4 regions of the Pseudescherichia sp. genome follow, and region 3 is predicted to be linked to each of the others. Evidence: predicted binding sites of a transcription regulator. Region 3 holds the regulator's gene; each other region holds the start of a gene.
What was found. The regulator CRP, encoded in region 3, controls carbon source genes, mostly activating them, when cyclic AMP is high. The targets are predictions, from matches to a motif close to ATGTGANNNNNNTCACAT.
Positions count from the first base shown of each region.

Region 1 (7,872 bases), on a different contig from region 3:
GACCTTTTTCAGGGATACTTCTATAGCAAGCCAGAGGTGCTGCAAAACAAACGGCTATCGCAAAATAAGGTGTTGCAGATCCAGCTTATTGCCGAGGTCAACGCTCAAAATCCGGATCTGACGAAAATCGAAAACTATCTCAAGAGCGACATCAGCCTCTCCTATACCCTGATGCGCTACGCCCGCAATGTGGTCTATAACACGCGCGGCATTGAGATGGTAAAAAACAGCACCCTCAAGGATACGCTGCTCTATCTTGGCTTTAACGAGCTGCGTCGCTTTGTCTCGATCTCCTGCCTGACCAGCATCGCCAACGTGAAAACGACCGAGCTGTACCATATGAGCCTGGTAAGAGGGATGTTCTGCGAGCTGCTTGCCAAAGCGGCGGGACGAGAGGCGCTCTCTCATGACGCCTTCTTCTGCGGTCTGTTTTCACTGCTGGACGCTATTCTTGGCATCGCGCTGGAGGATCTGGTTAAGCAGATCGCCCTCTCCGAGCGGGTTACGCAGGCTCTGACCGAGAATGCTGGCGTGCTCTATCCGTTCCTGGATCTGGCCCGTCTCTATGAACAGCAGCGGTGGGATGAGGTTAACGCCGTGGCAAAATGCCTCGGTCTGGCGCCTGAAGCGGTAATAGAGATCATGAAACGCGCCACCGCCTGGGCAGACAACATCGCCTTCTGAGGCTTACTTTTTCGCTTTCGGTTGGATATCCATCAGCTGCTCCGGCGTGACGGCGGGGTAGCCCTGGGCATCGTCCGGCACATCCTGTAGCGAAGAGATGGGCAGCAGCGGGCCAAGGAAGCGCGGTTCGCGTTTAAAGATATAGAGATCCGCCAGCGCGCCAAGACGTGCGCCAAATTCCCGCACCCGCACGGTGAGCATATCTTTCGGCGAAGGCACGGCGTAGCACTGGGCCTGAATGCCCCGGTGCAGGGCGATAAACAGGGCACGCTCGCAGTGGAAGCGCTGGGTAATGATTATAAAGTCGTTGGCGTCGAAAACCTTACGCGTGCGCACGATGGAGTCGAGGGTACGAAAACCCGCGTAGTCGAGCACGATATCCTGGGGATCCACCCCGGCAGCAATCAGATCTTTGCGCATGGTCACCGGCTCGTTATAGCTCTGCAGGGCATTATCCCCGCTCAACAGCAGGTAGTTCACCTTGCCGCTGTTATAGGCGTTGAGCGCCCCCTGAATGCGGTAGCGATAGTACTGATTGATCACCCCGGTACGGTAGTACTTGGCGGTCCCCAGCACCACACCTACCTGGCGATAGGGCAGATCCTGCAGGTCATCATAGATCCACGGTGAGGTTTTCCAGCTTATCCAGCGGTCAAGGCCAAGCGCGGTTAACAGCAGCAAGCCGATGATGACTAACAGGCTGTATAACAAACGCTTTAACATGCAGATAGCTCGGTACAGGGATGAAATTTCATTCAGGCTACTTTACCCGCAGAGGAAGCGCAAGAATCTGCGATTCAACTGCGGCGATTTTCATCACAACATTTTCATTGTGTTACCCGTTAAGCATTAACGGATCGACGGCAGGCGCATGGCCCGCCGTCGGTCAGGCTGAGAGCGCCACACGCTCAACGTAGCGACAGCCCAGCGCTCGCAGGGTGGCGGAAGTGGCATCCCACTGGGTCAGGGCGGCATCCGGGCGTTCGGCCAGCACGGCCCGGCGCATATCCGGATAATCGTAGCCATTCAGGCTCAGTAGATTTAGCGCGCCCTGTAACGGCGGCAGGGACGGGTTGAAAGCCGCATTTTCTGCATAGCGCCCGGCGAAAATTTGCCCGTTGCTCAGCTCGATGGCGACGCCGGAGGGGGCGTTGCTATAGGGCGCATGGCTCTGGTTGGCGGCGGTGATGGCCGCCTTGACCAGCGCTTCGCCCTCTAACGGGAAACCGTGGTTCTCGTCATCCATCAGTAGGGTATTAATCTCGAGGTCTTTGGGACCAAAGGCGTCGGGCAGGTAGTCCGCCAGGGTATGCGGCGCGCGGCCCGGGAGGGCGATACGCAGATCGAGGCCGCTGTTCAGCTCGTTCATAAACTGCCGGCAGTGGCCGCAGGGGGTGTAGTTAACGGTGATAGCGACCAGGGACGTTTCGCCCCGCAGCCAGGCGTGGCTAATGGCGCTCTGCTCGGCGTGGACGGTCTGCTGCATGGTGGAGCCAAGAAACTCCATATTGCCGCCGAAGTACCATGTGCCGCTCACGCCACGGGCGATGGCGCCCACGTTAAAATGCGAGAGATCGGCCCGGGCGCAGGCGGCGGCCAGCGGTAAGAGCGCAAAGGCCAGCGCGTCTTCATCCAGCCCCGTGGCGCTTGTCAGCACCTTCACCTGCTCCGCGCTCAGCATGGCGGGAAAATGATCGTCCGCAAGAATAGGTGCCAGAGCGGATTGCAGATCCGCCGCAAGGTTAGCGAAAGCCGAGTGAAAACGTGAATGCATGGCGTTGCCTCATAGCAGTGTAATGGGAGCCTAGTGTAAAGAGCAGAAGGCGCTTAATATGTGATTCACATCACACTGTGTATGCAACTTATGAAATTCAAATTAAAAATGCGCGACGCATCGCAAATTTTAGCCCACTAGCGTCAGGATCAGTGGGAAGAGCAGGGGTGCCATCAGGGAGGTGATAATCCCGCAGATCACCAGCGCCAGTGAACTGAATGCGCCCTCCTGATAATCCAGCTCCGCGCAGCGTGCCGTGCCCAGGGCGTGAGAAGCGGTGCCCATCGCCAGCCCGCGTGCCGCTTTGGTACGAATACGCATCAGATTGAGCAGGGTATGACCAAATACTGCCCCAAGGATGCCGACAAAGATTACGCAGACCGCGCTGATGGCCGGAATGCCGCCGATGCTGCCGCCTACCGCCATCGCAATCGGGGTAGTGACTGATTTTGGCAGTACCGAGGCAGCGATCTCCGGCGAGGCGCCCATCAGCAGCGCAATAGTGGTGCCGGTGACCATCGCGACCACGCTGCCGATAAAGCAGATGGAGATGATCGATTTCCAGCGGGCGCGGATCTGATGCAGCTGCTCATAGAGCGGGTAGGCCAGCGCTACCACGGCGGGCTGAAGCAGATCGTTAAGGATTTTACTCCCGGCAAAATAACGCGCGTAGGGAATGCCGGTCAGTAGCAGGAAGGGGATCAACACTACCATCGCTACCAGCAGCGGATTGAGCAGCGGCATCTTAAAACGCGCCGCCAGCTTGCGGGCCGCAAAGAAGACCGCCAGCGTTAGCGGCAGCGACCACCAGATATTTTCCATCACGATTTTGCTCCTTTCTTACTCGTCACCTTGCGCTCGCCGTGCACCAGATGCGAGCTCCAGCTCACCACCAGGAAGACGATAAGCGTGCTGATCGCGCAGGAGACCACCACCGGTCCAAACTGCGCCCGCAGCACGTCGTAGTACTGCATCACGCCGACGCCAATGGGGACAAACAGCAGCGCCATGTAGCGGATCAGCACGTAGCAACCGGGGTTAACCCATTTCGCCGGCAGAATTTGCAGTGCCAGCAGAACGAACATGATCAACATACCGATAATGCTGCCAGGGATAGTGATGGGCAGCAGGGAAGAGATAGCGATCCCGGCATACAGGCAGGCATAGATCAGCACAAAAGCGCGAACATACTGCCAGACAACGGTCAACGATTTAGACATGGTGAAAGCCTCTGATGAAACGCATTCATCATACAATTGATTCGATAACTGTGCTATCGATCACATCATGAATTGTGAGCATACCAAATATTCCTGAATGGAACGTCAGACATTCCTACAAGATTAGGCGTAAACCGCGCGATAAAGCCCCTTTCACCCATGAGCCAGAGACGCTACCATACGCGCCTCTTTTCAGACGGGTAACGTTATGCGTGTATTACTGGCACCGATGGAAGGCGTGCTCGATTCGCTGGTGCGCGAGCTGCTGACCGGGGTAAATGATTACGATCTCTGCATCACTGAATTTTTACGCGTGGTCGATCAGCTACTGCCGGTAAAATCATTCTATAAGATCTGCCCGGAGCTGCATCGCCAGAGCCGCACGCTGAACGGTACCCCGGTGCGGATCCAGCTGCTGGGTCAGTACCCGCAGTGGCTGGCGGAGAACGCCGCCCGCGCCGTGGAGCTGGGCTCGTTCGGGGTCGATCTCAACTGCGGCTGCCCGTCAAAGCTGGTAAACGGCAGCGGGGGCGGGGCCACGCTGCTCAAAGACCCTGAGCTCATCTACCGCGGCGCGAAGGCGATGCGCGAAGCCGTGCCCGCCTCGCTGCCCGTCACCGTTAAGATACGCCTCGGCTGGGACAGCGGCGCGCGACAGTTTGAGATTGCCGACGCGGTGCAGCAGGCGGGGGCCACGGAGCTGGTGGTGCATGGCCGCACGAAAGAGGATGGCTATAAGGCGGATCGTATTAACTGGCAGGCGATCGGTGAGATCCGTAGGCGGTTGACTATTCCGGTGATTGCTAACGGCGAGATCTGGGACTGGCAGAGCGCGCAGGATTGCCTGGCGGCGACCGGCTGCGATGCGGTGATGATTGGCCGGGGCGCGCTGAACGTGCCTAACCTCAGCCGGGTGATCAAATACAACGCGCCGCGCATGCCCTGGCCGGAGGTAGTCGGCCTGCTCCAGCACTACAGCCAGCTTGAGAAGCAGGGTGATACGGGGATGTATCACGTGGCGCGTATAAAGCAGTGGCTGGGCTACTTACGTAAGGAGTATGCCGAAGCCGACGGCCTGTTTAGCCAGATCCGTACGCTGAAGCGGTCGGCGGAGATTGCCATCGCCATCGAAGCGGCCGCTAAACATATTCGGTGACAATGCTTTCTTTTATATCATTGATAAGGTGAATATTTTTCCAGCTGTGTCTTTTTATGACTGGCTGTGTTTTGCCACGCTTACCTAAAAAACAGGGTAAAAGTGTGTGTACTCTGCAACGCCCTGGTTTGACAGAGCGTGTCTATGAATCGTCCCTTTATCCTCGCCGCTGCGGCGTGCTTCCCGCTGGTATCCCTTCTTAGCGGGTGCGCGCCGATGCATGACAGCGTCGTCCTCCTGAAAGAACAGGCCCCGGCCGCGGCGGCTACCCATAGCTTACCTCCGGCACTGGCTGCGGGCTGGCCGCAGAGCCAGTGGTGGCAGGCGTACCACGATCCGCAGCTTAACGCCCTGATTGAGCGCGCTCTGGCTCACGCCCCGGATATGCAGGTTGCAGAGCAGCGTATTCACCTTGCCGAAGCGCAGGCCCAGCGCGTCGCCGCCAACGATGGCCCCGAGGTCGATTTCTCTGCCGACGTAGAGCGGCAGCGCATGTCTGCCGAGGGGCTGATGGGACCCTTTGCCATAACCGATCCTGCCGCCGGAACCACGGGTCCCTGGTATACCAACGGCACCTTCGGGCTTACCGCTGGCTGGGATCTGGACCTGTGGGGGAAAAACCGTGACGAGGTGGCCGCCCGCATTGGCAACGTACGCGCCCATGAAGCGGAACGTCAGCAGACGCGTCAGCTGCTGGCCATCAGCGTGGCGCGCCTTTACTGGCAGTGGCAGACCGAGGCGGCCATCAGTCAGGTGCTGGATGAGATCGAGCGTGACCAGCAGACGATAGTTGCCGCCGATGGTCAGCTCCATCAGGCGGGCATTACCTCCTCGGTGGCGGACGCGGAGAACAGCATCGACGAAGGGAAAACCCGTCAGCAGCAGAGCGAGGCCAGGGGTAAAATGCGGGTCATTGAAGCCCGCCTGATGGCATTAACGAACAGCAGCGCAGCCACGCTGCATCTGCAGCCCATCGGGCTGCCGAAGGTGGAGGGCAAGATGCCTGCGCAGCTCGGTTACGATCTGCTGGCCCGCCGTCCGGATCTCCAGGCGGCGCACTGGTACATTGAGTCCTCACTCAGCAGCGTGGAGGCAGCAAAGGCGGCTTTCTACCCGGATCTTAATCTGATGGCGTTTTTGCAGCAGGACGCCCTGCACCTGAGCGATCTTTTTCGCCACTCTGCCCAGCAGATGGGCGTTACCGGCGGGCTGACGCTGCCGATCTTTGACAGCGGGCGGCTGAATGCCAGCCTGAACGTCGCTGAAGAGGAGCATAACCTCTCTATCGCCAGCTACAACAAGGCGGTAGTCGATGCGGTTAACGAGGTAGAGAAGGCGGCGGTGCAGGTTGCGACCCTGGCGGACGAAAACCAACGTCAGAAGCAGATCGAGCAGGATGCCGGACGGATCGTTGCGTTAGCCGAAGCACGTTTTAAGGTAGGGATTATTCCCGGCATGCGGGTCAGCCAGAGCCGTCTGCCGCTGCTTCAGGAGGAGATTAACGGTATTACCCTGCACGGCCAGTGGCTGGATGCCACTCTGCAGCTCACCTCCGCGCTGGGCGGGGGGTATCATCAGGTGTGATAAGTGTGTTTTTCCTGTAGGCCCGGTAAGCGCAGCGCCACCGGGCGTTACCCGGCGTGCTAAACTTTGCCCCCTTGCGGGGGCCATGTTCATTCGAACATCTTAGAAAATCATCTTAAACACGCCGGTTACCACCAACAGCCCAATCAGAAAAATAATCAAAATAGCCCAAAGTAAAATTTTCATCGTCCTGTCCTTTTGTTGTGACGTCTTGCTGATACCTCTGAAAGCATAGGCAATTATCTCCCGTTTTGCCTGGCCGAAGCAGAAAATGGCCTGCCGCCTTGCGATAGTCGGGAACTCTCTATACTTACTGTTCAGCTTTTCGCGTTCTCCCCCTATCACTTCTTTTTGCGGAGGTTCTTATGGGCACGACAAACAAGGTTGCCATCGTCACGGCGTCAGATTCAGGTATCGGTAAGCAGTGCGCGTTAGTGTTGGCGCAGCAGGGGTTTGACATTGGTATCACCTGGCACTCGGACGAGGAGGGGGCGAAAGCGGTTGCTGAGACCGTTGCCTCATTTGGCCGCCGGGCCGAAACCGTGCAGCTCGATCTGAGTAACCTGCCCGAGGGTGCGCAGGCGATCCAGACGCTGATCGACAAGTTTGGGCGTATCGACGTACTGGTGAATAACGCCGGGGCGATGAGCAAAGCCCCGTTTCTGGAGATGGAGTTCAAAGACTGGCGTACCGTCTTTACCGTTGACGTTGACGGCGCGTTCTTATGCGCGCAGATCGCTGCCAGGAAGATGGTGGAGCAGGGCGAGGGTGGGCGCATTATCAATATCACCTCGGTACATGAGCACACCCCGCTGCCGGAAGCCAGCGCCTACACCGCCGCCAAGCACGCTCTTGGCGGCCTGACCAAGTCAATGGCGATGGAGCTGGTGCAACACAAAATCCTCGTCAACTCGGTTGCGCCTGGGGCAATCGCCACCCCAATGAACGACATGAAGGATGACGATGTGCAGGAAGGCTCGCTGCCGACTATTCCCCTGACCCGGCCCGGCAGAACCCAGGAGATTGCCAGCCTGGTGGGCTGGCTCAGCTCTGGGGACGCCAGCTACACCACCGGCCAGTCGTTTATCGTTGACGGCGGCTTTATGCTGGCCAATCCACAGTTCAAGCCCCAGTAAGCCGCAGACGGGAGGGGTTACTCTCCCGTCTCTCTGTTTTTTGCCAGCCAGCGTTTGATTACCGCCCGCAGAACAAAAGCGAGGACAACTGCCAGGATCAGCCATACCCAGTGCTTCAGGTGCTGGTCCAGGGTGTGCAGCCACGGGCCCACCACCTCGCCGCCTACATAGCCGAGGGTAGTAAAGATCAGCGCCCAGACAAGCGCGCCAATGATATTGAGCGGAATAAAGATCCGCGGTGACAGGCCGCTGGAGCCAATCAGCAGCGGGCCGATGATGCGAAAACCGTACATAAAGCGGGTGCCAATCACAAACAGC
Region 1 covers NZ_DAMBWA010000001.1:341,152-349,023, reverse strand. The annotation lists gene RTX96_RS01650 (EAL domain-containing protein) at 1-684, shown strand, start outside; gene sanA (outer membrane permeability protein SanA) at 688-1,407, opposite strand; gene cdd (cytidine deaminase) at 1,571-2,458, opposite strand; gene RTX96_RS01635 (CidB/LrgB family autolysis modulator) at 2,588-3,283, opposite strand; gene RTX96_RS01630 (CidA/LrgA family protein) at 3,280-3,678, opposite strand; gene dusC (tRNA dihydrouridine(16) synthase DusC) at 3,887-4,834, shown strand; gene mdtQ (multidrug resistance outer membrane protein MdtQ) at 4,979-6,418, shown strand; gene yohP (small membrane protein YohP) at 6,521-6,604, opposite strand; gene RTX96_RS01610 (SDR family oxidoreductase) at 6,784-7,554, shown strand; gene RTX96_RS01605 (DedA family protein) at 7,572-7,872, opposite strand, start outside.
Region 1: the regulator CRP is predicted to act here: its motif matches at 3,727-3,744, upstream of RTX96_RS01630 (CidA/LrgA family protein).

Region 2 (7,872 bases), on a different contig from region 3:
TGCTGGTCGCTATTTTGCTGGCCCCGCTGCTGGCGCTGGTGGCGACCTCGCTGGTACCAACCCTCGGCGTGCCGCTGACGGCCCAGACCCTGACCTTTAACGCTTACCAGGCGATGCTGGAGAGCGGCAGCGCCACCTGGCGCGCGCTGAGCAACAGCCTGCTGCTGTCGGTCTCTGCTGCGCTGGTGCTGATGCTGCTGAGCCTGCCGCTGGCGTGGCTGCTGGTGCGTTTTCCCGCGCGTCCGCTGCGCTGGCTGCACAGCGCCATCGACATTCCCTATACCCTGCCGGGGGTCGTGCTGGCTATCGCCTGCATTCTGCTGTTCGCTCGCCCGCTGCCCATCATCGGCATCAGCCTGAGCGGCACGCTGCTGATCATCTTCTTCGCCTACCTGGCGCGCTTTCTCACCGTCTGCCTGAAGCCGCTGCATAACAGCATGCTGCAGCTCGATCCGGCGATGGAGGAGGCGGCCAGCCTGGCCGGCGCTAACTTCTCCCAGCGGCTGCGGCATATCGTCCTGCCGCTGCTGGCCCCGGCGGCCTTCGCCGGTGCGCTGCTGGTGTTTCTGACGGCGGTGAATGAGCTGACCGTCTCGGCGCTGCTGTGGAGCGCGGGCAAGGAGACCCTCGGCGTGGTGATTTTCAACCTCGATGAGAGCGGCGATAAGGTACTGGCCTCTGCCATCTCGGTGATGGTGGTGGCACTGGTGGCGTTGGTAATGCTGATGCTGAGCGGTCTTGGCCGCTATCTACCCAAAGGAGTGATCCCGTGGCAGAACTGAAACTGGAGAGCCTGAGTAAAACATTCGGCGACCAGACCGTGGTGCACGATCTTAACCTGACCATTCCCGAAGGCGCGTTTACGGCGCTGCTCGGGCCTAGCGGCTGCGGGAAAACCACCACGCTGCGTATTCTGGCCGGGCTGGAGCGGCTCTCCAGCGGCCGCCTGACGCTGGGCAACCGGCTGCTGGCCGACGCGGCTACCCATCTGCCGCCGGAGGCGCGAAACATGGGGATGGTGTTTCAATCCTACGCGCTCTGGCCGCATATGACGGTGGCAGAGAACGTGGGCTATCCGCTCAAGCTAAAAAAAGTGAACGGCGCGGCGCGACATAAGCAGGTTATGGCTGCCCTTGAGGTGGTGGAGCTGGCGGCGTACGCCGAGCGCTCGCCACAGGCGCTGAGCGGCGGGCAGCGTCAACGCGTGGCGCTGGCGCGCTGCCTGGTCTCCGAGCCACAGGTGGTGCTGCTTGACGAGCCGCTGGCCAATCTTGACCGTCATCTGCGGGCCACAATGGAGCAGACCTTCCGCGAATTTCATCGCCGCACTGGGGCAACCTTTGTCTACGTCACTCACGACCAGGCGGAGGCGATGGCGCTGGCCAGCCATATTGCCGTGATGCACCGGGGCGCGTTAATGCAGTGGGGTACACCGCAGGAACTCTATCAGCAGCCGTACAGCGCCTGGGTTGCGGGCTTTATTGGCAAGGGCAGCGTGCTGAATCTGGCGAGCGCGGCGCAAAGCCGTCAGCTGGATGGCGCGCAGCTTCATCATGGACTGAGCGTGAGCGATGGCGTGCGCCACCCGGTGCTGGTGCGTCCCGAGCACGTTGAAATAGGCGAGGGCGGCCTGGCTGCCACCGTCGAAAACTGTATCTATCAGGGGGAGCGCTACCTGCTGGCGCTGCGCCTGGCCGATGGTCAACCGCTCACGGCCTTCCATCACCTGCCGCTGCGTGAGCAGCAGATCACCGCCGTGCGCCTGCATCAGGGCTGGCGGCTGGAGGCGGCGTGACGGCGATTGAGATTATCAGCGGGCTGCATGACAAAACGCCCGCCGCGATTCTGGTGACTACCCCCACGCAGCGCATTCTGCTGGACGCCGGGGGCTCGCTGGAGCCGGGAGCGGACGACTGGCCGGTGCCGGATCGGCTGGATGCGGTGCTGCTCAGTCACGATCACATCGATCATATCGCCGGGCTGGCACGGCTGCCCGCCTCGGTGCCTATCTACTGTAGCGCCGTAACGGCCCGCGCACTGCCGCCGGGATTGAACGTTCACCCGATACCGGTGCGTGGTCAGTTCTCCCTCGGCGAATTGACGGTGACCACCGGCAGCAGCGGCCATGCCTGGGGTGGGATCTGGTTCCACCTCGATGTGGCGGGGGGCCTGTTCTACAGCGGCGATGTCAGCCTGGAGTCGGCGCTGTTTCATTTCGATCCGCCCCCGCCTGCGGCGATAGCGCTGATGGACGCCTCGTATGGCCTGTACGACACGCCCCAGCGCCAGCAGCTTGAGGCTCTGTGGCCGCACATGCAGCTGCCGGTGCTCTGTCCGGTTCCCCCTTCCGGACGAGCTGTAGAGATGGCTCTGCTGTTGGCGCGTCGCGGTATTAAAGATGTGGTGATGGATAACGCCTGCCGGGAGATGCTGATGCTCATGGCAGAGCACAACGACGGCAGCCTGAGCCCCTGCGTGGAGCATGAGCTGCGGCAGCAGGTACGTAATCTGCCATCGTTTACCGCTGACGCGCCGGTCATTCTGGCGGCCGACCCGGACGGATTGCATGGCATAGCGGGCGAACTGCGGCGGCGCGCTGATTTTCGCCACCGTACCCTGTTTACCGGCCATATGAATCACCGTGCCCGCGAGCAGCAGCGGCGAGGCGAGGTCGATTTCTGCCGCTGGAACGTTCACCCCACGCGTCGCTGCTTACAAGAGCTGGTGGCGATGCTGGGCTGTCGCCAGCTGGTGCCGCTGTTTACCCCTGTTGAGGACGCCGCGCACTGGCAGCAGATGCTGGGCTGCGTCATCCTTACCCAGCCCCGTTTCAGGATAGAAGCATGACGCTGCTACATAAGCCTTTTGTCTTTGTTCGCCACGGTGAGACGCCGCTTAACCGCGATCGTCTGATTGGCGGACGTACTGAAGTACCGCTTACGGCGACGGGCGAGCAGCAGGCGCGCGACGCCTCGCCGCTGCTGTTAAACCACGCCTGGAGCATCGTTGCCGTCAGCCCGCAGCAGCGCGCCCGGCGTACCGCAGAGCTGGCGCTACCCGGTGTGCCGCTGACCCCGGTTGCCGATCTGCGCGAGCGGGACTGGGGCGATCTCGAGTGCCGACCCCTTAGCGAGCAGACGCCCTACGAGGAGACGCCGCCGAACGGCGAAGCCTGGCGGCCTTTCTGTACGCGCGTAACCGAGGCGTTGAACACGCTGCTGGCGCAGTACGACACGCCGCTGGTGGTGGCGCACTCCGGGGTGTTCCGCGTGATCCGCCTGCTGGCGACCGGCACCCCCCACGGCGAGCGGGTCGGCAACGTGGCTCCGCTCTGGATCCTGCCTGGCGCTACCCCTGACGACTGGAAAATTATTCCGCTGGAGAAGATGAATGCTGACTGAACAGTGTGTGATCGTAGATATCGACGGTACCCTGGCCGAATTTGACGCCGAGGCGGTACGCGAGTGGGTCTTAGGCCCGGAAAAGCAGTGGCAGCCCTTTTTTGCCCATATGGCGGAGGCGCTGCCGAGCGTGGCCATCAGCCGTCTGGTAGGGCTGCTGAGCGCTCAGCAGCAGAAGATTGTGATCTGTAGCGGGCGACCTGCCAGCTTCCAGCGCCATACCCAGGAGTGGCTGGAGCGGCACTGCATTCCTTTCGATGCGCTCTATCTCCGGCCGGACGGGGAGGATACGCTTCCGGATGAGGTCGTGAAAAAAACGCTGCTGCAGCAGATAAAAGCGGACGGCTACGCGCCCTGGCTGGTGATCGACGATCGCCAGGCGGTGGTTGATTTCTGGCGAGCGGAAGGGCTGACCTGTCTGCAGTGTGCGCCGGGCGATTTTTAAGCCGCCCGGCACGGTACGTTAGCTTCGCTTTTCGCCGTACCTGGCAAACCATGCCAGCATACGCTGCCAGCCATCTTTCGCTGACTCCTCGTGATAGCTTGGACGATAGTCGGCATTAAACGCGTGTCCGGCATCGGGATAGACCACGATTTCCGCTTCGGCGTTGGCGGCGCGCAGGGCGTGGCGCATGGTCTCCACGGTATCGAGGGGAATGCCGCCGTCCTGCGCGCCATAGAGGCCGAGAACCGGCGCGTTAAGGTCGGTGGCGATATCCACCGGATGCTTCGGGGAGTTGAGGGTTTTGTCACCCACCAGCTTGCCGTACCATGCCACCGCCGCCTTCAGCTGTGGATTATGTGCGGCATAAAGCCAGGCGATACGCCCGCCCCAGCAAAAGCCGGTGAGCAGCAGTCGGTGCGCATCGCCGCCGTTGCGCGCTGCCCAGTTGGCGACGTGGTCAAGATCGGCCAGTACCTGAGCATCTGGCACCTTTGAAACCAGCTCTTTAAACAGCGTGGAAATGTCGCTGTAGTCGTTAGGATCGCCCTGGCGGAAGTAGAGTTCAGGCGCGATAGCCAGGTAGCCCGCCTGCGCCAGTCGGCGGCAGATATCACGAATGTGCTCGTGCACGCCGAAAATCTCCTGAACCACAATGACCACCGGTAGCGGACCGTCGGCAGCCTGGGGCCGGGCATGCCAGGCGGGCATGTTATCACCCTGAGTGGGAATCGACGTCTCACCGGTCAAAATAGACTCTTCAGAGGTGTGAACTGCGGTGGAGGCGTGAGGTGAAGCTGCAGGTGCAAAGCCGGGCTGTTTTTCTGTTGTCATGGCAATCTCCGTACCCTTATTTAGCGCATCAGCTAACTATAGCCAGTACGGCAAAATCATCCTGTGCGGAAGAGACTATCTTTAAGACGAACGGGGGAAGGAGAGCATTATAGTGTGATATAAATCACCTTTTGATGAAAAATTGATGTAAACAGTTTTCTTCAGAGTGATTGATGTCACGAAAAAAAGCGATGGCCTTCTGTAGAGTACCGTTTTACTTCTGTTGATGATCGACCCACAAAGGAGTCACCCATGTCCAAGTCTGATGTTTTTCACCTCGGCCTGACCAAAAACGATCTGCAGGGAGCCACGCTGGCAATCGTCCCTGGCGATCCGGAGCGAGTGGAAAAGATCGCCGCGCTGATGGATAAGCCGGTTAAGCTGGCATCGCATCGCGAATTTACCTCCTGGCGCGCCGAAGTAGATGGCAAAGCGGTGATTGTCTGCTCCACCGGGATTGGCGGCCCGTCGACCTCTATCGCCGTTGAAGAGCTGGCGCAGCTGGGCATCCGCACTTTCCTGCGCGTGGGCACCACTGGCGCAATCCAGCCGCACATCAACGTTGGCGACGTGCTGGTAACCACCGCATCCGTGCGTCTCGACGGGGCCAGCCTGCACTTTGCCCCGATGGAGTATCCGGCGGTAGCTGATTTTACCTGTACCACTGCGCTGGTCGAGGCTGCTAAAGAGGTGGGCGCAACAACCCACATCGGCGTGACCGCCTCGTCTGACACCTTCTATCCGGGCCAGGAGCGTTACGACACCTTCTCCGGCCGCGTCGTCAGCCGCTATAAAGGCTCTATGGAAGAGTGGCAGTCAATGGGTGTGATGAACTACGAGATGGAGTCCGCCACGCTGCTGACCATGTGCTCCAGCCAGGGCCTGCGTGCCGGCATGGTAGCGGGCGTGATCGTCAACCGTACCCAGCAAGAGATCCCGAACGCGGAGACCATGAAGCAGACCGAAAGCCACGCGATTAAAATCGTGGTGGAAGCGGCGCGCCGTCTGGCTTAACGCTCCTCTCCGGCAGGTCGAACCCTTCGGCCTGCCCGTTTTGCGTATTACCTCGCAGGAAAATCCTTCCCAACTGGACACCTATCCAGCACACTCTTATTTTGCATCGGTAAGTGGTTTATGCAGGAGGCAGGGTGGATATCTCAATTTTACTCAGCGCGGCAGCGGCGATAGCCGGCTTGCTGATAGGCTGGCTGGCGACCAAATCCCATGCCGATCGTCTGCGGGCCGATCTTACCGAAGAGCGGCGCGAGCTGGATATCGAACTGAGCGCGGCGCGGCAGCGGCTGGTACAGAATCAGCACTGGCGCGACGAGTGCGAACTGCTGAATAACGAACTGCGCAGCCTGCGGGAGATCAACACTTCGCTGGAGGCCGATCTGCGCGAGGTCACCACCCGACTGGAGTCCACCCAGCTGCATGCGGAAGATAAAATCCGCCAGATGATCAACAGCGAGCAGCGCCTGAGCGAGCAGTTTGAGAACCTCGCTAACCGCATCTTCGAACAGAGCAACCGCCGCGTTGAGGAGCAGAACCGGCAGAGCCTTCACGGGCTTCTCTCTCCTCTACGGGAACAGCTGGATGGTTTCCGCCGCCAGGTGCAGGACAGCTTTGGCAAAGAGGCCCAGGAGCGCCACACGCTCGCCCACGAGATCCGTAACCTACAGCAGCTTAATGCCCAGATGGCGCAGGAGGCGATCAACCTGACCCGTGCCCTGAAGGGTGACAATAAGGCGCAGGGCAACTGGGGCGAGGTGGTGCTGGCCCGCGTGCTGGAGGCATCTGGCCTGCGAGCGGGCTATGAGTATGAAACCCAGGTCAGCATTGAAACCGAAGCCCGCGCCAGAATGCAGCCCGACGTCATCGTCCGGCTACCCCAGGGCAAAGACGTGGTCATCGACGCCAAAATGACGCTGGTGGGCTACGAGCGCTACTTCAACGCCGACGATGAGTACACTCGCGAGAGCGCCCTGCAGGAGCACATCGCCTCGGTGCGCAGCCATATCCGTCTGCTGGGGCGGAAAGATTACCAGCAGCTACCGGGCCTGCGCTCCCTTGACTATGTGCTGATGTTTATTCCCGTCGAGCCGGCCTTTTTAGTGGCTCTTGATCGGCAGCCGGAGCTGATCACCGAGGCGTTAAAAAACAACATCATGCTGGTCAGTCCGACCACGCTGCTGGTGGCTCTGCGCACTATTGCTAACCTCTGGCGCTACGAGCACCAGAGCCGTAACGCGCAGCAGATCGCCGAGCGCGCCAGCCGCCTCTACGACAAGATGCGCCTGTTTGTTGACGATATGTCGTCGGTGGGGCAGAGCCTGGAGAAAGCGCAGGATAACTACCGGCAGGCGATGAAAAAATTGACCTCCGGACGGGGGAACCTGCTCGCCCAAGCCGAGGCGTTTCGCGGCCTGGGGGTTGAGATCAAACGCGAGATCAATCCAGATTTAGCTGACCAGGCCGTGGCGCAGGATGAGGAGTTCCGCCTGCGCGCCGGACAGGAGGGTTGAAACGTAGGGCAATCGCGCCCAATCTGTTACACTTCACGAACAATTTCTTGAATAGCAGGCACTGAGATGGCGGAAGATTCACAAGAAACGACGCATTTTGGTTATCAGACTGTCGCCAAAACGCAGAAGGCGGACATGGTGGCGCACGTATTTCACTCCGTGGCCGCAAAATATGATGTCATGAACGATCTGATGTCGATGGGCATCCATCGTTTGTGGAAACGTTTCACGATTGACTGCAGCGGCGTGCGCCGTGGGCAGAAGGTTCTCGACCTTGCAGGCGGAACCGGTGACCTGACGGCGAAGTTCTCCCGTCTGGTGGGTGAAACTGGGCAGGTCGTGCTGGCCGATATCAACGACTCCATGCTGAAAGTGGGGCGCGAAAAGCTGCGCAACCTTGGCGTGGTGGGTAACGTTGAATACGTGCAGGCTAACGCCGAAGCGCTGCCGTTCCCGGACAACACCTTCGACTGCATTACGATCTCCTTCGGTCTGCGCAACGTCACCGATAAAGAGAAAGCGCTGCGCTCTATGTTCCGCGTGCTCAAGCCAGGCGGACGCCTGCTGATCCTTGAGTTCTCTAAACCGATTATCGAACCGCTGAGCAAGGCCTATGACGCTTACTCCTTCCACGTTCTGCCGCGCATCGGCGAGCTGGTGGCGAAGGATG
Region 2 covers NZ_DAMBWA010000017.1:67,336-75,207, forward strand. The annotation lists gene RTX96_RS18705 (iron ABC transporter permease) at 1-782, shown strand, start outside; gene RTX96_RS18710 (ABC transporter ATP-binding protein) at 770-1,795, shown strand; gene RTX96_RS18715 (MBL fold metallo-hydrolase) at 1,792-2,847, shown strand; gene RTX96_RS18720 (histidine phosphatase family protein) at 2,844-3,401, shown strand; gene RTX96_RS18725 (polynucleotide kinase) at 3,391-3,846, shown strand; gene RTX96_RS18730 (dienelactone hydrolase family protein) at 3,865-4,677, opposite strand; gene udp (uridine phosphorylase) at 4,930-5,691, shown strand; gene rmuC (DNA recombination protein RmuC) at 5,826-7,202, shown strand; gene ubiE (bifunctional demethylmenaquinone methyltransferase/2-methoxy-6-polyprenyl-1,4-benzoquinol methylase UbiE) at 7,269-7,872, shown strand, end outside.
Region 2: the regulator CRP is predicted to act here: its motif matches at 4,790-4,807, upstream of udp (uridine phosphorylase).

Region 3 (7,872 bases):
GGCGCTGCGCCTGGCGCGCAAGATTATTGCTACCACCTTTGCCGAGCGCGTGCTGTTCATGAACTCCGGCACCGAGGCTAACGAAACCGCCTTTAAGCTGGCGCGCTACTACGCCTCTACGCGCCACAGCCCCTATAAAACCAAAATCATCGCCTTCCACAACGCTTTTCACGGACGCTCGCTGTTTACCGTCTCGGTCGGCGGCCAGCCGAAGTACTCCGACGGCTTTGGGCCGAAACCCGCCGATATTATTCACGTGCCGTTTAACGATCTTCATGCGGTCAAAGCGGTAATGGACGATCACACCTGTGCAGTGGTCGTTGAGCCGGTGCAGGGGGAAGGGGGCGTGACTGCTGCAACGCCAGCGTTCTTACAGGGCCTGCGCGAGCTGTGCGACCAGCACCAGGCGCTGCTGGTATTTGATGAAGTGCAGTGCGGAATGGGACGCAGCGGCGATCTCTTTGCCTACATGCACTACGGCGTGACGCCGGATATCCTCACCAGCGCCAAGGCGCTGGGCGGCGGCTTCCCCATCAGTGCGGTGCTGACCACCGAGGCAATCGCCAGCGCCTTCCACGTGGGCTCCCACGGCTCGACCTACGGCGGCAACCCGCTGGCCTGCGCGGTGGCGGGGGCGGCCTTTGACATCATCAGCTCGCCTGAGGTGCTGCAGGGCATCAGCGAGAAGCGTCAACGCTTCGTGAAGCATTTGCAGCAGATCGATGAACAGTTCAACGTATTCAGCGATATTCGCGGCATGGGGCTGCTGATTGGTGCAGAGTTAAAACCGCAGTACAAGGGGCGCGCCCGCGATCTGCTTTACGCGGCCGCCGATGAGGGGGTGATGGTGCTGAATGCCGGGCCGGACGTGATGCGCTTTGCGCCGTCGCTGGTGGTCAGCGAGCAGGATATTGACGAAGGCATGCAGCGTTTTGCCGCTGCGGTAGCCAACATCGTCCGGGCTTAATCTTTACTCCACCTGCGGTTAAGCCAGATGCCATGATGCGGGCGCTGACGCCATGCCACCGATGAGATAGTGTGCATGCTGTTCAGGTGCCCGATAATGCGCTGGAGATGCATCTCCATCGGGCTCATCGGGCCGTGGGTGAGCGTCTCCGGCGCTTCAAGAATATTCGCGTCTCCGGATGCCCCGGCCCCGTCATAGTCCAGCCGCTGCTGGCAGCGCTGAAGCGCAATCTCACAGGACTCCAGATAGCGCTGGGCCAGATCCGGCGTTAGCATCGCGTGTTCCCGAGCCAGGGTTGTCAGGGCGTTAATGTGTTCGACGATAAACTGGCTGTGGGTCACCCAGAGCTTCATATCTTCCAGATAATGGGTATTGAACCCCGGCTCCTGCATCGCCTGGTTGAGGGAGTTAAAGAGCGCGTTGTGCGCCTGATTGACCCGTATCCGCTGGTAAGCCAGCGGCGTGGGCTGCGGATCGTCACTGAGGATCAGGCGAATCGCATCCTGATCCTTCTCAATCGCATCATGGGCATTTTTCCGCAGCAGCCCGCTCTGCCACTGCGGCCAGAGCCAGACCATCCCGCCGAAGGCGATCAGGCAGCCAATCAGGGTATCGATCAGGCGGGCGACGATAAAGTTCTCGCCGCTCAGGGTCAGAATTTGAATCGAATAAACCGCCGTAATGGTGAAACCCACCGTCGCCCAGCCGTAGCTCTTACGAATTATCAGGTAGCTTACCAGCGTAATAAACAGCATGCCCAGCAGCGTGTACCCCTCCGGGACATGAAAGTGCAGGGCGAACCCGGCGATGGTCAACCCCGCTAACGTCCCTGCCGCCCGGTGTAAAATACGCACCCGCGTGGCACCGTAACCGTTCTGCGTGACCAGCAGCACCGTCATCAGGATCCAGTAGGGCTTCGGCAGGTGCAGCGCGCTGCCCATCAGGCTGGCGACGCTCAGCATGACGCTGATGCGGGCGGCGTTGCGCAGCGCCGGAGATTTCAGCGACAGGTAGCTCTTGAGCGCCTCCCATAGCGGCTGGCGGCGCTGCTGGTCGGCCATCAGATCGCGCGTATAGAGCGGACGCTGGGTGCGCAGCACGCGGGCAATACGGCTAAAGTGCCAGGCGCAGAACTGCCCGACCGGGTTTTGCGGATGCTGGCGGGCGATCTTCTCCAGCGCGCCAATCTGCTTCTCCATAGTGAAGCGGGTCGGGTAGCGATGGTAGAGAATGTCGTCCGCCAGCACCCGGAGCCGGGCGGCGACCACCTGCGCATTCCAGCGGATCACCGCTTCGGCGTGGCTGCGCTCCACCAGCTTCTGCACCTCTTCCGGCTGGTGCAGGCTAACCGAGATGTGCTCCTGCAGATCCAGCGCCACCTGAAACGCCCGCAGCAGACGCTTGTAGTCGTTATGCTGGTTGGCGGCGAGCATATGCAGCTGCTGATAGCACTGGCTGATGAGATCCACCGCCTTTTGCTGGCGCGTCAGCAGCGGTGGCAAGGCCTTCTCCGGGTCGGCGTGCTGCGTTAGCAGGCTGTACTTCGCCTCGCAGTAGTCGGCAAGCTGGCGATAGAGCAGGCTTAACGACTCACGCAGCGGCTGCTCGCGCCACAGCCAGAACCAGAACCAGTTAAATGCGCCATACCAGAGCGTGCCCAGGGCGTAGATGAGCAGCGGCTCCCAGACCGGCATATTGCCCGCCAGGCTCAGGGTAAAGATAGCGGCGATGAGCGAGGCAGGCAGCAGGCGAGCGTGTAGAGGACTGATTTCCGCCGTGACGCCCAGCAGCATTGCCAGTCCGGCAAGGATCAGCGGGAGCGCAACGTTGGCCCCCAGCAGCAGCTGCACCGCCAGGCTACAGCCGGCAAACAGCGAACCGCCGATAATCAGGCGCTTAAAGAAGCGTTTGTGTGGGGTATCAAGACCGGCAATGTTACAGCAGGCGGGCACCAGCGAGAACAGTAGCCCCTGCTGCAGGTGGCCTAACGCCAGGCCGATGGCCACGGGAAGGCACAGCACCAGCGTTTGCCGCAGTGCGTAGTTAACTTCAGGGTGGTAGATTAACCGGCGCCACATGGGGGAGAGCAAAAACGGCGTGCGCAGAGGCGACACGCCGTTCTTAAAGCTTAACGCGTTCCGTAGACGACGATGGTTTTACCATGTGCAGAGATCAGGTTCTGATCTTCCAGCATCTTCAGAATACGGCCCACGGTTTCGCGGGAGCAGCCCACGATCTGGCCAATCTCCTGGCGGGTGATTTTGATCTGCATCCCGTCCGGATGGGTCATGGCGTCTGGCTGTTTAGCCAGGTTCAGCAGCGTCTGCGCGATGCGGCCGGTAACGTCGAGGAAGGCAAGGTTGCCCACTTTCTCAGAGGTGACCTGCAGGCGACGTGCCATCTGCGACGAGAGGCGCATCAGAATATCCGGGTTGACCTGGATAAGCTGACGGAATTTTTTATAGGAAATTTCGGCCACTTCACAGGCGGTTTTCGCCCGTACCCATGCGCTGCGCTCCTGGCCCTCTTCAAACAGGCCCAGTTCACCGATAAAGTCTCCCTGGTTCAGGTAAGAGAGGATCATCTCTTTCCCTTCTTCATCCTTGATGAGCACTGCCACCGAGCCTTTGACGATGTAATACAACGTTTCCGCTTTTTCACCCTGGTGAATCAGCGTGCTCTTCGACGGGTACTTATGAATGTGGCAATGAGACAAGAACCATTCGAGAGTCGGGTCTGTTTGTGGTTTGCCAAGCACCATGCGCGGTTATCCTCTGTTATAAGCTGGCGCCAGTCGCGGGACGGGTCCGGCGGCTGGGGTTGCAATCATATGCTTCCCGAATCCTGGGAAGGGGGCCGTCAATATAGGCATGCGGCCTGTAATGGTTGAAGTCCTCTGCATACCTGCATAATGTCAATACATTACTGGAGCATCCCGACTGTTTTAGCATAGCTTTTGCCGTGTGTCTCCTGGTGTCTCGCTTCAGCTTGATGCAGGTCGCCTTCCGTTGCGCGTTTTGCTCTGCGCGCGTAATCTGTCGGGAAAATTGCCACTCTGGAGTGATGAAAATGCAAGCACGCGTAAAATGGGTTGAAGGGTTAACGTTTCTCGGCGAGTCCGCCTCTGGGCATCAGGTCTTAATGGACGGCAACTCCGGGGACAAAGCCCCCAGCCCGATGGAGATGGTACTGATGGCGGCAGGCGGATGCAGCGCCATTGACGTGGTGTCGATCCTGCAGAAAGGGCGTCATAGCGTGACCGATTGCGAAGTGAAGCTGACCTCCGAGCGTCGGGAAGAGGCGCCGCGTCTCTTCACCCACATCAACCTGCACTTTATCGTTACCGGCAAAGAGCTGAAGGAGGCGGCGGTATCCCGCGCGGTGGATCTCTCAGCGGAGAAGTACTGCTCCGTGGCGCTGATGCTGGAGAAAGCGGTCAATATCACCCACTCCTACGAGGTGGTTGAGGGATGATTTTATGCCCGGTGGCGCTGCGCTTACCGGGCCTGCATGTCGCGCATTACCCTATTCAATCTTCTTGCCTTCCATCAGCCGCTGCACCAGCGGCAGCATAATCAGCTCCATCGCCAGTCCCATTTTGCCCCCCGGCACCACCAGGGTGTTGATGTGGGAGATAAACGATCCCTGCAGCATCGCCAGCAGCCAGGGATAGTCGATACCCTCCAGATCGCGAAAGTGGATCACCACAAAGCTCTCGTCCAGCGAGGGAATATTTTTGGCTGCAAAGGGATTTGAGGTGTCAACCGTGGGGACGCGCTGGAAGTTGATGTGGGTGCGGGAGAACTGCGGCGTAATGAAGTTGATGTAGTCATCCATCGAGCGCACCACCGAGTCCATCACCGTCTCCCGGGAGTGGCCGCGCTCGCTGGTGTCGCGGATCATCTTCTGGATCCATTCGAGGTTAATAATTGGCACCACCCCTACCAGCAGATCCACATGGCGCGCCACGTCGTGCTGGGGCGTCACCACGCCGCCGTGCAATCCTTCGTAAAAAAGAATGTCGGTGGGTTCCGGCAGCGGCTGCCACGGCGTAAAGGTGCCCGGCACCTGGTTCCAGGGGACGGCTTCGTCGTAGGTGTGCAGATACTTGCGTGCCTGTCCGGTGCCGTTGTGACCATATTCGATAAAGGTCTGCTCCAGCAGACCAAAGTCGTTGGCGTCCGGACCAAAGTAGCTGATATGCCGCCCGGCATCGCGCGCCTTGCGGATCGCCATATCCATCTCCGGACGGGTATAGCGGTGGAAGCTATCGCCCTCCACCTCGGCGGCGCGTAGACCCAGCTGGGAAAATATTTTACGAAAGGCGAGGCTGGTGGTGGTGGTACCTGCACCGCTGGAACCTGTGACAGCAATCACCGGATGTTTGGCTGACATAGCGAACGACTCCCTGATTAACAGCAGAAGAGGGCGGATCGCCTGACGCAGCGTTATTCGCGAAACTGTTTCCGGGGCATAATATTGACTGTCTCGTGCAGCTCTGACCACACCAGCACGGCCTCACCCGTTTCCAGCTGACGCTTTACGTCGGCAACCTTTTGCTCAAGCGAACGCTCATGTTCACCATAATCGGTGCCTTCGCGCAAGACAAAGCTCTCAATCAGGCTGTAGAGCGTCTCGGGTGCAACCTCTTGCCAGGGAATAATCATCTATGCCTCCAGATAGGGTGCCAGCCAGTCGGGGATGCGCTTTTCAAGCCACATCTCAGGGCGGCGCAGCGTGCCGCCAACGAAGCCAACGTGGCCGCCATGTTCGGTCAACTGATATTCAATATTAGCGGGTAAATGGCCCGCCGCCGGAATGACGTGGTGATCCATAAAGGGATCGTCTTTGGCATGGATAATCAGCGTTGGCTTGCGGATCTGCGGCAGGACCGGCATGGCGCTGCTTCGGCGGTAGTAGTCGATGGCGTCATCGAATCCGTGCGCCTTTGCGGTAATCAGGTCATCAAACTCACGGATGCGGCGCACGCGCTTGAGCTGGGCAAGATCGATCGGCAGGGTACCGGGATAGACCTTGAGCTTGCGTCTGGCGTTGGCTTTTAGCAGGTTGAGCAGGTAACGCTGATAGAAACGTGAGAAACCCTTATCCATATGGAGGCTGCAGGCCTCCAGCACCAGCGGAGCCGAGACGATCACCGCCGCGTTGAGCGGCAGGCTATCGTCAGCTTTAGCCAGCAGACAGCCGAGCATATTGCCGCCGAGAGAGTAACCCACCGCAGCGGTAGGCGCGGCGCCAAAGGTGTTGCGTAGCCAATGCAAGAACCACGTGCCGTCTTCGGTTTCACCGGAGTGGTAGATGCGGTTCAGGCGGTTAGGCTCGCCGCTGCAGCCGCGAAAGTGCATCACCACCCCGAGCCAGCCGCGCTGCTTTGCCGCGTGAATTAATCCGTGGGCGTAGGGGCTGTGCAGGCTACCCTCCAGGCCGTGAAATACCACCAACCGGGGCTTATCTTTCGCCTGCTGCGGATCCTCGCTCCATGCCAGATCGACAAAGTCGCCGTCGGGCAGCTCAAGACGCTGCCACTGCGCGGTAAACTGCAGACGACGGCGCAAAATACGCGGCAGCATCGTCTGTAAATGCGGGTTGCTTGCCCCCGGCATCGGACGGAATTCAACATTATCTTCCGCCGCAGCGGGAAGCAGTAAGGGAGTTATTTGGGCCATGTCGTGCGAGTTATTTTTCAGTGATCTGCTGAATACTATACCTGTGCAGATAAATTATGTTTATGAAAATGGGGCAATACCCTCTCGCCCCCTCGCGTTACTCACTTTGCAGCATGCCTTCAAGCTGCTCCTGCGCCTCAAGCCACGCCATCTCACACTCCTCAAGCCCTGACTTCGCGCTCGCCTGGGCCTGCAGGCACTCGGTGAGCTCAGCCTTGCGGCTCTGATCGTACAGGCCGCTGTCGCCAAGCTTCTCTTCGGCCTTCGCCAGCTGGGCGTTGAGCTTCTCCATCTCTTTCTCCAGACGGGCGATCTCTTTGCGCAGCGGCTGGGTCTGGGTGCGCAGCTCGGCTTCCCGGCGCTTCTGGTCTTTACGCGCCTGGGCGCTGTTACCATTCTCCTTCGCCGCCTCGGCAGGCTGATTCTCCTGCTTCTGCACGTCGCTCAGCCACTGCTGGTAATCCTCCAGATCGCCGTCGAACGGCTCGACTTTGCCGTCGTGGACCAGGTAGAGATCGTCGGTGGTAGAGCGGATCAGGTGGCGATCGTGCGACACCACCACCAGCGCGCCTTCGAACTCAATCAGCGCTTCAGTCAGGGCCTGGCGCATATCGAGATCGAGGTGGTTGGTTGGCTCATCGAGCAGCAGCAGGTTAGGACGCTGCCAGACGATCAGGGCCAGTACCAGCCGCGCTTTCTCACCGCCGGAGAAGCGTTCGGTGTTCTCGGTAACCTTATCGCCCTGGAAGCCAAAGCCGCCAAGGTAGTCCCGTAGCTTCTGCTCCGCTTCCTGAGGGGCAAGGCGGGCCAGGTGCTGCAGCGGCGACTCATCCGCCCGCAAGAACTCCAGCTGGTGCTGGGCGAAATAGCCAAGCTTGATGCCCTTCGCAAGACCAATATCACCGCCGGTGGGGGCAAGCTCGCCCGCCAGCAGCTTGATCAGCGTCGATTTACCCGCGCCGTTGCGACCCAGCAGGCCAATGCGCGAGCCAGGGACGAGGTTAAGCTTGATCGAGTTAAGAATGGTGCGATCGCCGTAGCCCGCACTCACTTTCTCCATCTTCAGCAGCGGATTGGGCAGGCTCTCCGGCGCGCGGAAGCTAAAGTGGAAGGGGTTATCCACGTGCGCCGGGGCGATCAGCTCCATGCGCTCCAGCATCTTCACCCGGCTCTGGGCCTGTTTGGCCTTGCTGGCTTTGGCTTTAAAGCGGTCGATAAAGC
Region 3 covers NZ_DAMBWA010000003.1:405,323-413,194, forward strand. The annotation lists gene RTX96_RS06685 (aspartate aminotransferase family protein) at 1-967, shown strand, start outside; gene RTX96_RS06690 (YccS/YhfK family putative transporter) at 964-3,045, opposite strand; gene crp (cAMP-activated global transcriptional regulator CRP) at 3,096-3,728, opposite strand; gene RTX96_RS06700 (OsmC family protein) at 4,037-4,441, shown strand; gene RTX96_RS06705 (phosphoribulokinase) at 4,493-5,362, opposite strand; gene RTX96_RS06710 (YheU family protein) at 5,416-5,634, opposite strand; gene RTX96_RS06715 (hydrolase) at 5,635-6,651, opposite strand; gene RTX96_RS06720 (ABC transporter ATP-binding protein) at 6,749-7,872, opposite strand, start outside.

Region 4 (7,872 bases), on a different contig from region 3:
GTGGTGTAGAGAAAAAGCCCTCTCTGGGTGAGAGGGCACAGCGCGTTTAACGATTAACGCTTGCTCACGCGAATGGTTTGCGCCAGACGGGACGGCTTCTCTTCGGTGGTTTTCTGCGGTACGGTCACGCAGGCTGACTCCACGCAAACAAAGGTTTTGTAACCATCGTCCGGCATATCGGCCATGCTGACAGAGAGGGCCGGGCCTGGGTTCCAGCCCACCACGTTGCTGTGATGGTGGTGGATCACCTCAATCGCGCGATTTAGCGCACCGTCGTGGATAACGCTGCACGCTTCCGGATTGAGATAGACACGGTCGGTACGGTCCGGGAAGGTCTGCACGCCGTCGGTCAAAACATCTTCCTGGGCGTTGTTCACCTTATCGATAAAACGATCGCCGAGCCCGCTAACCTTCACCGCGCTGATGTCGCCCACGTTAAAATAAGTGTGCAGGGCGGAGGTGGTCTCAAACTCGCCGTGGGCTTCCAGCTCAATCTCACAGGTCTGGCAAAGCTTAAAGCGGGCAAAGAGGGTGAAATCGTGCGGCCACAGTTCACGGGTCGCGTCGCTGCTTTGCAGTTCAAAGGTCAGCACCACGCCGTTCTCATCTTCGTTATGGGCGGTGAGCGTCCACGGCAGGATGCGGGCAATACCGTGGGCGGGCAGACCCTGCTGCTGCGCCGGGCCAAACCACGGCCAGCACACGGGTACACCGCCGCGCAGCGCCACGCCATTTTTGAACGGCGTATTGCCGCTCAGCCACAGCACTTCCTCTTCGCCTGCCGGTTTAAACGAGAGCAGATGCGCGCCCTGTAGGGCAAAAGAGGCTTTTACCTGCGGGTGATCGATGACAAGCACCTCCAGCTCGTCCAGCTGGCGGCGGGAAATCACCGGGGTAATGTGTTCGACTACCGGAAGAGCAAAAATTTTATTAATCATATTCGTATCCCTCAATCCTCTGTCTTAAGCCAAAAAAAAGAGCGACCGAAGTCGCTCTTAAGTTGAGTGTCACATCTTATTTGGAGATGTGCGCAATCAGGTCCAGTACTTTGTTAGAGTAGCCGGTTTCGTTGTCGTACCAGGAGACCAGTTTAACGAAGTTGTCGTTCAGTGCGATACCTGCTTTGGCATCGAACACGGAAGTGCAAATTTCGCCGTTGAAGTCGGTGGAAACAACGTCGTCTTCGGTATAACCCAGAACGCCTTTCATTTCGCCTTCAGAAGCGGCTTTGATGGCTTTCTTGATCTCTTCGTAAGACGCTGCTTTTTCCAGACGTACGGTCAGGTCAACAACGGATACGTTCGGAGTCGGAACGCGGAACGCCATACCGGTCAGTTTGCCATTCAGTTCTGGCAGTACTTTACCTACTGCTTTAGCAGCACCGGTAGAGGACGGGATGATGTTCTGGGACGCGCCACGGCCGCCGCGCCAGTCTTTGTGAGACGGGCCATCAACGGTTTTCTGAGTAGCGGTAGTCGCGTGAACGGTAGTCATCAGGCCTTCGATGATGCCGAAGTTGTCGTTGATAACTTTCGCCAGCGGTGCCAGGCAGTTGGTGGTGCAGGATGCGTTAGAAACGATGTCCTGGCCTTCGTATTTGTCAAAGTTAGCGCCTTTAACAAACATCGGGGTGTTATCTTTAGACGGACCGGTCAGAACAACTTTTTTCGCGCCAGCAGTGATGTGCTTACGAGCAGTCTCGTCGGTCAGGAAGATACCGGTAGCTTCAGCAACAACGTCAACGCCGATTTCGTCCCATTTCAGGTTAGCCGGGTCTTTTTCAGCGGTAACACGGATGGTTTTGCCGTTAACAACCAGATGGCCGTCTTTGACTTCAACGGTGCCGTTGAAACGACCGTGAGTTGAGTCATACTTCAGCATGTACGCCATGTAGTCAGCGTCTAACAGATCGTTGATGCCAACGATTTCGATGTCAGAACGTTCCTGAGCAGCACGGAAAACAATGCGACCGATACGGCCAAAACCGTTGATACCTACTTTGATAGTCATATATTCCACCAGCTATTTGTTAGTGAATAAAAGGTTGGCTGTAAAATTACAAAAACCTTACGCAGCGTCAAGCGGAATCGTGTCAATCATTGCGACAAATCAATCCTGTGCATAACCTTTGCGCGGCGATGTCGTCTCACTATTCCAATCAGCTACAACCCGTATGGGGCCGCCGGCGTGGATTTTAAAGGGCATGCAGGATAAAAACGTGAAATAGATCACAATTCCTCCGCTACATTTTCGCACCGCCTAAGTTTAGAACAAAAGTCAGGACGCCACTGTTAATGTTTTGTTAGAATCACACAAAAGATGTAAATGACCCTATAGCGAGAAGCAAGCATATGGCTAATCACTCCTCTCAGGATGACCTGAAAAAAAGCCTTACTGAAATGCAGTTTTATGTGACGCAAAACCACGGCACAGAGCCGCCGTTCAGCGGTAAGCTGTTGCATAACAAGCGCGAAGGCGTCTATCACTGCCTGGTGTGCGATGCTGCCCTGTTTAACTCTCAGAGCAAATATGACTCCGGCTGCGGCTGGCCAAGCTTCTACGAGCCGGTCAGTGAAAATGCTATCCGGTATCTTAACGATTACTCACATGGCATGCAGCGAATTGAGATCCGCTGCGGCAATTGTGACGCCCATTTAGGCCATGTTTTCCCGGATGGCCCACAGCCGACCGGGGAGCGTTTCTGTGTCAATTCGGCCTCGTTGAGCTTCAACGATGAGGCTGACGGCGAGCAGATTAAGGGCTAGAGAATCGATTCAGCAAATTATTCCACCAAAGCGGGTGAACGATGGAAATTAATGAGCTTGTGGCAAGCATGACGCCGGAAGTTTATCAGCGGCTGGCGACGGCAGTTGAGACCGGGAAATGGCCCGATGGCGTGGCGCTAACGCCGGAGCAGAAAGAGAACAGCCTGCAGCTGGTGATGCTCTGGCAGGCACGTCACAATACCGAGGCGCAGCATATGACCATCGATACCAACGGCCAGATGGTGATGAAGAGCAAGCAGCAGCTGAAAGAGGAGTTTGGCATCGCGCCCAAACCGATCGCGACGTTCAAGTAATGCATTGGTAAACGCCGGGCGGCACTGCGTTTGCCCGGCCTACACACCCATGTAGGCCCGGTAAGCGTAGCGCCACCGGGCATTAATCAGGCGTGGGTCTCTACCCAATCTGCCAGCGTATAGAGCGTTGCCCCTTCGGACGCCATCTCCATAAACGCCTGAGCGCTGTCCTGCTTACCAATATTCACTCCCCGGCAGCCGTCGGTTATCACGTTGACCTGATAGCCCAGCTGTAGCGCATCCAGCACGGTAAATTTCACGCAGTAGTCCGTCGCCAGACCCAGCACGATAAGCTCGGTGATACCGCGCATGCGCAGCCAGGCATCCAGCCCGGTCTTCTGCTTATGGCCGTTGTCAAAAAAGGCGCTGTAGCTGTCAATGGTCCGGTTTTCACCTTTGTGAAAGACCTCGTCAATGGCTTTTTGCTGAAGCAGGGGATGCAGCTCGGCACCCTCGCTTCCCTGAACGCAGTGATCGGGCCAGAAGGTTTGCGGAAGCCCATCCAGCGTTCCCTGGGTATAGGGCTCTACAGCGTGCTGGCTGGCAAAGCTGCCATGATCGGCCGGGTGCCAATCCTGACTGGCTACTACCGCATCGCCACGCACTTTACACCAGTCGATCAGCGCATTAGCTACGTCAACTACGCTGTCGCCCTCCGGGACCGCCAGCGCCCCACCGGCACAAAAATCGTTCTGTATATCCACCAGCAAGAGTGCGCGTTGTGTCATGACAAGCTCCTTATTCGTCCGGGGTTAGCTCGCCGCGCAGGTTCTGGGTCATCGCCTGGCGAATGGCCTCGGCGTCCAGATCCTGGCTTAGCAGCCAGTGTAGCTTAGTCAACGTCGCCTCAACCGTCATGTCCGCGCCGCCGATGACACCCGCATGGGCCAGTGCGTTGCCGGTGGCGTAGCCGCCCATGTTCACCTTGCCAGACATACACTGGGTGAGATTAACCACCACAATGCCACGCGCGCTGGCTGCCTCCAGCTCGCGCAGAAACTCGCCATTCTGTGGCGCGTTGCCTACGCCATAGGAGCGCAGGATCAGCGCCTTTACCGGCTGGCGCAGGAAGTTGCGCACCACGTCGGCGGAGATGCCTGGATAGATCGTCACCACGCCGATCGGCTGCGGGGTAATGCGGTGAACAATTAGCTCACCGTTGCAGCGCGGCGCGCCGGGGTTGCCGAGGCGACGGATATGGATGCCCGCTTCCAGCAGCGGTTGCAGGTTCGGGGAGTCGAAGGCGTTAAAGCCGTCCGCGTGGGCTTTTGTGGTACGGTTACCGCGAAACAGACGGTTGTTGAAGAACAGCGTCACTTCGTTAATCGGATAGTTAGCCGCGACATAGAGGGCGTTGAGCAGGTTAATCTGCCCGTCAGAGCGCAATTCCGCGAGGGGTATTTGTGACCCTGTCACTATTACCGGTTTGCCAAGGTTCTCCAGCATGAACGACAGCGCCGAGGCGGTAAAGGCCATTGTATCGGTGCCGTGCAGGATCACAAAGCCATCGTAGCGATCGTAGTTAGCTTTGATATCGTCTGCGATGTGCTGCCAGTCTTCGGGGGTCATATCCGACGAATCCATCAGCGGATCATATTCGTGGATAGTAAAGTCTGGCATCTCTGGACGATGAAACTCGGGCATCAGCGCCAGCTGGCGTTGCAGATGGCCAGAGACCGGAATGTATCCCTGTTCCGAACGCTGCATGCCAATGGTCCCGCCGGTATAGGCGACGTAAATTGATTTTTTTTGCATGGTTGTCTGTTCTTCTACTGCAAAGAAAATCCCCCCGTTAACGGGGGGAGATGTATTATCGGATGTTGGCGCAGGTCAGGCAAAACGCGTAGCGGCTTTGCGGATCGTTAAATACCGCCAGCTTGTCAGTCTCGGTTTTGACCGTATCCGCCGCCGCTGCCAGCGGGGCGGGCAGGTAAGCCTGCAAGGCCTGCGGCAGCATGGCGCGGATCTCACCGGAGAAACCGTCCATCATGCGAGCCAGGAAGGTCGGCTCGTCCTGGTAGTACTCGATATGCCACTGCTTCAGCTTCGCCAGCTCGGCAGCTTTTGCCACGGCATCGTCGAAATCACCCAGCGCATCCACCAGACCGTTGTTTTTCGCATCCTCGCCGGTCCAGACGTGACCCTGAGCAATCTTATCGACCTGTTCCGGCGTCGATTTACGCGCCTGAGCCACAAGAGAGATAAAGCGCTGATAGCCGTTCTCGATGCTCAACTGCATCATCTCCTGCACCTGCGGCGGCAGAGCTTTAGTGACCGACACATCTGCCAGCGGGGAGGTGGCCACACCGTCCGTATGCACGCCCAGTTCATTAAGGCTCTTCTCGACGGTGTTAATCACCCCGAAGATACCGATGGAGCCGGTGAGCGTGCTGGGGTTAGCCACAATGTAGTTGGCCGGGGTGGAGATCCAGTAGCCCCCCGATGCCGCCATACCGCCCATCGAGACTACCACCGGCTTGCCCGCCGCCTTCGCTGCGGCCAGTTCGGCACGGATCACCTCTGAAGCGGTGACGCTGCCGCCAGGGCTGTTAACCCGCAGCACGATGGCTTTAACATTGGGGTCGATGCGCGCGTCACGGATCTGCGCGGCGGTGGTGTCACCCCCCACGTTGCCGGCCGACTCTTCCCCGTCCATGATCGCGCCGTTGGCAAAGATCACCGCCACGCTGCTGCCCACTTCACTCGGTTTTTTCAGTGGATAGTCATACATGCTAATCGCGCGATAGTTTTTATCCTCATCGCTCCAGCCAAACTGTTTTACTAACGCTTTTTCAGCATCGGCGCTGCTGCCCAGCGTATCAACCAGCTTGTTGTCCAGCGCGTATTTAGCGGTGTCGCCACCCACTTTGCGTAAGCCATCCAGCACGCCCTGGGCGCCTGGGAAGAGCTGCTGCGGGGTGATCTGGCGGTTGGCGGCAATCGTACCCAGGTAGTTCTGCCAGAGTTCGCCAATCCAGCGGCTGTCAGCCTCGCGCGCGGCGGGGGACATATCGTCACGGATAAACGGCTCAACGGCAGATTTATAGGTACCCACACGGAAGACGTGGGTCGAGACCTTCAGCTTGTCGAGTAGCGATTTGTAGTAGAGGCCGTTAGTGGCAAAGCCGTGCAGATCTACCATGCCCTGCGGCGAGAGCCACACCTTATTGGCAAAGCTGGCAAGGTAGTACTGCCCCTGGCTGTAGTTATCCCCGACGGCATAGACCGGTTTGCCGCTGTCGCGGAACGCCTTCAGCGCCTTGCCGATATACTGCATTGAGGGCTGATCGGCCCCGGCAAAGTTTTTCAGATCGAGGACAATACCCGTAATATTGCGATCGGCCTGCGCCTGGCGAATAGTCTCCACGATATCAAACAGGGAGTTCTCCTGCAGACGGTCAGAGCTGGCGCCAAACAGCTGGCGGCCCAGCGCGCTCAGCTTGCTGCTGCTGGAAGGTTTATCTACCACCACGCCGGTAATATCAAGAAGTAATGCACCCCGACTGGTATGCTCAGCCGTGCCAGAGCTCAGCTGCATCCAGATGCCGACGCCTACCAGAATCAACAAGATGAAAAAAATATTGAACACCAGCTCACGCATAAAGTTGAGCGCTCGCCACGTCCATTTAAAGAATCCGGCAATAATACGCCAAAGGGTTCGCATGTCTTCTCCCTAACCTGATTAACAACCACCGCACCCCGTGCGGGAATGTGCGGTTATCCTAATTACACGACGGCCTCTTGTCAGCAGGAATCACCGTCGGCGCTGTAACAAAGTTCCCGCGCATGTTAATTTTATGCCCAAATTTGATGACAGGAGTTAACTAATGGACGCACTAGAACTGCTCGTTAACCGTCGCAGCGCCTCCCGGCTGGCTGAACCCGCGCCGGCAGGGGAAATTCTTGAGAACATCCTGCGCGCGGGTATGCGTGCACCGGACCACGGTACGCTGCAACCGTGGCGCTTTTTCATCGTAGAAGGGGAAGGGCGCGAGCGTTTTAGCCAGCTGCTGGCGCGCGCAGCCACCGAGGCCGGGCAGGAAGAGAAGGATATCGATAAGGCCCGCAGCGCGCCGTTTCGTGCGCCGCTGATTATTGCGGTAGTTGCGCACTGTGAAGCCCACCCGAAGGTGCCGCGCTGGGAGCAGCTTCTCTCCGCAGGCTGCGCGGTAATGGCGATGCAGATGGCGGCGCAGGCGCAGGGCTTTAACGGCATCTGGCGCAGCGGGCCGCTAACCGACAGCCCGGTAGTGCGCGAAGCGCTGGCGTGCCGCGAGCAGGATCAGATTGTGGGCTTCCTCTACCTCGGCACGCCGCAGCTGAAGGCTGCTACCACGGTGAGCATCCCGGATACATCCCCTTTCGTCCGCTATTTCTAAGCGCTACCATAATGGGATCGAATTGACAGGAGATGTCCATGAGCGAGCAGGCTATTCGTTTAACACAGTACAGCCACGGTGCAGGTTGCGGGTGCAAAATTTCGCCAAAGGTGCTGGAGACCATTCTGCATAGCGAGCAGGCGAAATTTGTCGATCCTAATCTGCTGGTCGGCAATGAGACGCGGGATGACGCGGCGGTGTACGATCTCGGCAACGGAACGAGCGTCATCAGCACCACCGATTTCTTTATGCCCATCGTGGATAATCCCTACGACTTTGGCCGTATCGCCGCGACCAACGCCATCAGCGACATCTATGCGATGGGTGGTAAACCGATCATGGCGATCGCGATCCTCGGCTGGCCGATCGCCACGCTGTCGCCGGAGATCGCCCGGGAGGTGATCGAGGGTGGGC
Region 4 covers NZ_DAMBWA010000005.1:123,668-131,539, forward strand. The annotation lists gene RTX96_RS09045 (aldo/keto reductase) at 1-9, shown strand, start outside; gene RTX96_RS09050 (D-hexose-6-phosphate mutarotase) at 54-938, opposite strand; gene gapA (glyceraldehyde-3-phosphate dehydrogenase) at 1,015-2,010, opposite strand; gene msrB (peptide-methionine (R)-S-oxide reductase MsrB) at 2,352-2,765, shown strand; gene RTX96_RS09065 (YeaC family protein) at 2,807-3,079, shown strand; gene pncA (bifunctional nicotinamidase/pyrazinamidase) at 3,166-3,807, opposite strand; gene ansA (asparaginase) at 3,818-4,834, opposite strand; gene sppA (signal peptide peptidase SppA) at 4,890-6,743, opposite strand; gene RTX96_RS09085 (NAD(P)H nitroreductase) at 6,907-7,458, shown strand; gene selD (selenide, water dikinase SelD) at 7,497-7,872, shown strand, end outside.
Region 4: the regulator CRP is predicted to act here: its motif matches at 2,217-2,234, upstream of msrB (peptide-methionine (R)-S-oxide reductase MsrB).